2 regions of the Oceanobacillus sp. B139/18 genome follow, and region 1 is predicted to be linked to the other one. Evidence: riboswitches for the same ligand, from Rfam matches in the RefSeq annotation. Region 1 holds a riboswitch; the other holds the start of a gene.
The links. A riboswitch is a leader RNA that binds a small molecule or an ion and turns the genes downstream of it on or off. The one in region 1 is predicted to bind FMN.

Region 1 (3,140 bases):
AAATGCTGTTTGATACTCGTCTGTATTTTCACTGGTCATTTCCCATAAATTTAAGTTCTTGGCAATGTTTTCGGAAACTGGCGCACAAATCAATCCCCGGGCATGCTTTGTCATAAAATTGATTGTTTCCGCAGTTGCTTTGCTGGAAAGCCCAACTAAATCACCCTCTGATTCCCGCTCCTCATCATCCGCAACAATAATCAGCCGTCCTTGTTTCAATGCAGTAACTGCAGCTTCGATATGGTTTATCATCTTTATTTCCCCTCTATTCTCCAGCGTATTTACTTAACATTTGATTCTTTCCTGTGCCTATCATGGCTTTGATATATTTTCCGAGTATGTCCGTCTCTACATTCACGAATTCACCTTGTTTTAACTGTCCCAGATTGGTGTGATTCATTGAATAAGGAATGAGTGAAATACTAAATGATCCTGGTGTGACAGCTGACACGGTCAAGCTTGTCCCATTAACCGCAACCGAACCTTGGGCCACGATTTCTCCTTGTATTTCCGGTGGATAATAGAACGTGAGAACAATGGAATTCTCCTTTTTTACTTTTTTAATCAATCGTGTGGTGATATCTGCATGACCTGAAACAATATGCCCCTCTAAGCGTCCATTCGCAGGCATCGCCCGTTCCAGATTCACCGCCGCATGTACATGCACATCAGAGAATGTTGTTTTATGAAATGTTTCCGGCATAATGTCTACGGTAAAATCTGAATCGGTCACTTCGATGGCAGTTAAGCACACTCCATTGATTGCCATACTGTCTCCAATTTGATAATCCTGTAGAAGTTCGCTGGAGGCCGTGCATGTCAATTCAATATGCCGGCTTGCTTTTCTGATTTTCTTGACTGTCCCTACTTCCTGAATCAACCCTGTAAACATCCTTCTTCCCCCTCCTGCTTACGATTCGTATATCTTCACCAACGGCTTCCACACTCTGTAAAGCTAAAGGCATTACTGACGAAACCTTTCTATCACTGTAAAAAGCGGACACTCCATTGCCGCCAATCAGCTTAGGCGAGATGTACGTAATCACTTCTTCAAATTTATTTTCTGCCAGGAATGCATCATGAATTTTGCTTCCGCCTTCCACATAAACCGATTGAATCCCCTCTTTCTGCAGGTAATCAACTACTTTTGGGATGGTCCAGTACTGGTCTGGTATTAACCGGACATGCTCCGGCGTATTCGCGATGGAATCGTTTTTTGTAAACACCCAGACTGGAACAGCTTCTTGATAAATCTGGTACTTTTCAAAATCCAGTGCTTGTCCTCTCCGGTCTAAAATAATGCGAACTGGCGGAAAATCAGTGATTACATTTGGTAATAGCTTGGGATCATCCGCTAAAATGGTTCGGCTCCCTGTCAAAATAGCCTGGTAATATTGCCGCTCTTCACGTACTTTTTTATAGGTTTCCTCTCCAGTGAGATACGTCCGCTGAGACGGATCAATAGAGAGCTTCCCATCCAGGCTGACAGCTTGCTTTAATACAATATACGGCCGCTTTCTCCTATGAAAATAGTTATAATGCTTGTTTAACGCTTCCGCCTTTTCCTGCAATATACCGGAAACGACTTGTATCCCTTGTGATTCTAAATAAGCTTTTCCTTTGCCTGCTACCACAGGGTTGGGGTCAAGCTGTGCAATCACAACCTTGGAAATACCGCTGTCTATAATCATTTGGGTACAAGGGGGCTGTTTTCCGGTATGATTACAGGGCTCCAGCGTCACATATATCGTTGCATCAATCATCTCTTCGGGCGATTCACATTGGTCGACAGCCATTTTTTCTGCATGCTTGTCACCGTATTTCGAATGATAGCCGGTCGCTAAAATGACACCGTCTTTCACGATTACTGCACCGACTAATGGATTAGTATATGTCTTTCCTCTTCCTAAACCAGCAAGCTCTATGGCTTGCTCCATGTACCGTTCGTCCATGCGTTCCCTCCTTTCTTAAACACGAAAAAGCCCCGTGAAAAAATCACGGGGCGTCCTTAAATAAACTATATCCAATACACCTGAACAGTTTTTATGTACGCAAAAAAGAGTACACTACACCCATTCATGTGTTGACTTACTTTTCTTCTCCCATCCAGACTATTACTGTCGGCTCTAGAATCTCACTAGATCCACCGCTAAACGCGGGTCACGGACTTCAAACTCGATATGTTTGTCACCGCCGGTCGGGAATTACACCCTGCCCCGAAGAATAATATTAAATTTTGTTATTAGCTTTTGTTACCTTTAATGCTCTCACATAGCTTGTTATATGGCTTATCACTATATTAATTAAATTTCCAATATCCTGTTATATCCTTAAAAACCTACCAAAATCCTACCAAGAATCTTAATTCAAATTCTGACATGTTAAAAATGATAATATCAGTTAAAAGTGTAAAATGCAAGACATTATTTTTATCACGAGTTAATGTTCATTGAAAACAAAGACGATTCTTTATTATTGTTTATTTCACTCTTTAAATTTCCAAAAAATAATTAATAAACCATCCTAATTCACCACCTATAATAAGCCCTCACACCGGTTACCCTCCCCATATAAGCCCTATCCCGCCTAAGAACACGGCACACCAAAAGTAAAATTAAAAAGCAATATAATACGAGATAAAGCAGTCATTTCAAGTTCTATTCCAGAGATACTTATGTAACATTGACGTACGCTAAAGAGAATATGACATGTTTTTCATAGTATTATGACGGGTATAGTGAAGTTCAATATTTTTTATTTCATTTCTACTTGGAAATCCTCTTAAAATTTTATGAAAAGGAGTTTATCTATGTCCTTACAAATTGTCGGTTTTGCTGTTATTATACTAGCCGCTCTGCTCGTAATCGGGAAGCTTATCCGATTGAAAATCCCCATCCTTCAAAAACTCTTCTTACCTACGTCTTTGATAGGTGGTTTCTTAGCACTCTTATTGGGGCCGGAAGTATTAGGCCGGCTAACTACAGATGGTTTTCTTGATGCTGGCTTCTTTACTGAAGATATGGTAGAAGTTTGGGCGGGTTTACCTGAGCTATTGATTAATATTGTTTTTGCATGTTTATTTATTGGATTTATCTTACCAAAGCCTAGAAAGATGTGGAGGGTTGGCGGACCGCAAATAG
Region 2 (3,140 bases), on a different contig from region 1:
AATGACATCTATATCCCTCATTTCAATTATTTGATATAGTAAGTGTACCTTCTTCTGTAAATTTGGTAAACAGTTGTTACTTATTATGGAGAGGTTCTGTAAATCTTCCTCCTTCAAATGAAGCGTGAATGGTAAATCACTTTAGATGGAAGAATAGGTGATAGGAGGCTATAAAATGGCAGATAAACAATATGATTTTTTAATGGATTTACTTCATACCCCGTCTCCATCAAGTATGGAAATGGAAATTCAAAAGAAATGGATCCACTATGTTAAGGAGTTTGCAGATGAAATCAGAACAGATCATGTCGGCAATGCAATTGCAGTATTGAATCCGGCTGCTCCATTTAAAGTACTTTTAGCAGGTCATTGTGATGAAATTGGCTTAATGATTCAACGCATCGATGAGCGAGGCTTTTTATTTTTTGAAAAAATGGGTGGCGTCAATCCAAAAGCAGCTGTAGGGATGCGGGTAACGGTGCTGGGCTATCAGGAAACCTTTACAGGTGTTGTTGGGGTAAATGCGCAGCATCTCGGCGGAATAAAGGGTGATTTTGATGTACAGGACTTATACATTGATTGCGGCTTCCAATCAAAGGGAGAAGCGCTCAGGAAGGTGCAGGTTGGCGATCTCTGTGTGTTCAAAACGGAGCCGGAAATATTACAGGACCGTTATATTTCAGCGAGAGGATTGGATAATCGTACCGGAGCTTTTATGGTTGCGGAGGTAATTCGCAGGCTCTCTGAAAAAGGTTTGTCCATTGGTGTTTATGGCGCAAGTACGGTCAATGAAGAAACAAATATGGGAGGGGCGTATTTTGCCGCTGCTGGTATAGAGCCGGATTTTGCCATCGCTATGGATGTAACCTTTGCAACGGACCACCCTAATGTGAATACGAAAAAGCAAGTGGAAGTTGAGTTAGAAGGCGGTCCGGTTTTAGCTAAAGGCGCTCCAATTCACCGTAAAATCAATCAGTGGCTGAAAAAAGCAGCGAAGGAAAAAGACATACCTTTACAATATGAGTTAACACCTAAGGCGACAAGTACAGATGCAGATAAAATGCGCTATACAGGCAAAGGTGTGCCAGTAGCGCTGGTGTCCCTGCCGCTCAGGTATATGCATTCACCTGTAGAAACAGTAAGTAAAAAAGATATGGAAATGGAAATTGAATTATTAGTAACGATGCTTGAAAATATGACAGGAAAAGAAAATTTAAACCCATTATATGATGAGAAAAATGGATAATGTGAAGATATATTGAATTAAAAATTTTTCTCTTGTCAAATGCGTTTTATATGGTATACTATACCTAAATTAAATATTCGATTCCAATCTTCGGGGCAGGGTGTAATTCCCGACCGGCGGAAATAGTCCGCGAACTGTATAACGTTACAGTTGATCTGGTGAAATTCCAGAACCGACAGTGATAGTCTGGATGGGAGAAGATGTCGAGCTTATTTTATTCACTATACGTGTATGTTTTTGCGTATTTATTTAGCGATGACACAGAACCCTAAAGCCTCAAAAGCTTTAGGGTTTTTTTAGCGGGATAGGCATGATAATGTTTAGTAAAGAGATACCGCTTTTCTGGGTTATACACAGAATAAAGAATAGCATCGAACCTTCATCACGAGTTGGAATCGGAAAAATGATGGAGGAGGCAGACTGATGCAAAAAAAGAAGAAAAATCAGCTGTTAAAGTTAATTATTATCGCATTATTAAGTACTATTTCACTCGTGTTATTTTTTATCAATTTTCCGTTGCCATTTTTACCAACACCATATTTAAAGGTCGATTTCAGTGATGTTCCAGCGTTAATCGCATCGTTGATATTCTCACCGTTGGCCGGAGTGCTTGTCGTAGGATTTAAAAACTTGTTATATCTGGCTGTATCTGGTTCTGGAGAGCCGATTGGCGTGTTATCTAATTTTGTGGCAGGGGTTATGATTGTATTGCCAGTATCACTCATTTATCATCGGGTCAAAGGCTTAAAAGGTCTTATTACAGGGCTTGCAGCGGGTACCGTTATCATGGCGGTTGGCATGAGCGTACTCAACTATTACTTCATTTTACCGGCGTACGGCTGGTTTATGGGCTGGGAAATGTCTGAGCAAGTGAAGTGGGTTACCGTTATCGGCGGGGTGCTTCCGTTCAATTTTATTAAAGGAATTATTATCGCGATTTTGTTTATCCCGTTATTTAATAGAATGCAAAGCTGGATTCAGCAGCAGCGGACCAGATTTATATAAAGTGAAATTCCTTCAGCCGGGAGCTGTAAAGAAACTTTCCGCTGAAGGTTACATGCAAAAAAAAAGCAGAGACTTGGATAAAATAAGTCTCTGCTTTTTTGTTATTCTGTTTTTAGTCCCAGATAATTATTCTGTGTCGGAAGCTTCTTCCGCAAGAATGCTTGCAGTAGGCAATACCTCAAGTCTTTCTTTAGGGATGGGTTTTCCGGATTTTTCACTGATTCCGTATGTGCCATCTTCTATTCTTTGTAACGCATCGTCAATTTCTGTAATCTCTTCTTTTCGCATTAGATTGAACCCGGCCTCCCGCTGCTGTTCAAACTGCTCTGTTCCTAAATCTGCCGGATGATTATTGACGGAAGCAAGTTCATCATCTTGATTATTATCTGTTTCTATATGGGCTTCCGCTTCCTCTTTCATGTCTAAAAGCCTTTTTTTAAAATAAGTGATATCTTCTTTAGTTAAATGTTCCGCTTGCATGATTACCATCCTTTCTAAATGATTTATCCACAAATGCTTATAAACGATGTTCAAAAAGCCCAATCAACATGACATATCAAATTTCTATCGGACTTTTTGAACAAGCACTTTTCTCACAGAGAACTGTCCGTAAAAACCCCTACTGCGTGAAGTTTCGTTTTAGAACAATCCGGAAATTAACAAAGAGAGACCTAACAGCATCCCGTAAATTGTATTTGTTTTCGCTGTTTTTGCCATTGCCGGCATCATTTCAATTGCTTTTGTCTTCCCCTTAAATTGGATGATGACACTGGCTGCCGGTGGAATACTCAGTAAAGTAAGGAAAGACCATAAGGGCAGAGCGCCTGTCAGTATAAGAATAATAGTGATTGAAAATGAAACAATAAACAGCAAAGCAAGCAGCTTGATT

Region 2: another riboswitch for FMN. It lies ahead of ACZSMY_RS10555 (ECF transporter S component); the one in region 1 lies ahead of ribD (bifunctional diaminohydroxyphosphoribosylaminopyrimidine deaminase/5-amino-6-(5-phosphoribosylamino)uracil reductase RibD).

What each region holds. Positions count from the first base shown of each region.
Region 1 covers NZ_JBVFXI010000004.1:51,947-55,086, reverse strand. The annotation lists gene ribB (3,4-dihydroxy-2-butanone-4-phosphate synthase) at 1-252, opposite strand, end outside; gene ACZSMY_RS12970 (riboflavin synthase) at 266-892, opposite strand; gene ribD (bifunctional diaminohydroxyphosphoribosylaminopyrimidine deaminase/5-amino-6-(5-phosphoribosylamino)uracil reductase RibD) at 825-1,952, opposite strand; FMN riboswitch at 2,091-2,228, opposite strand; gene ACZSMY_RS12960 (sodium/glutamate symporter) at 2,810-3,140, shown strand, end outside.
Region 2 covers NZ_JBVFXI010000003.1:23,328-26,467, reverse strand. The annotation lists gene ACZSMY_RS10565 (thioredoxin family protein) at 1-8, opposite strand, end outside; gene ACZSMY_RS10560 (M20/M25/M40 family metallo-hydrolase) at 176-1,246, shown strand; FMN riboswitch at 1,329-1,452, shown strand; gene ACZSMY_RS10555 (ECF transporter S component) at 1,670-2,251, shown strand; gene ACZSMY_RS10550 (TraR/DksA C4-type zinc finger protein) at 2,378-2,731, opposite strand; gene ACZSMY_RS10545 (1,4-dihydroxy-2-naphthoate polyprenyltransferase) at 2,891-3,140, opposite strand, start outside.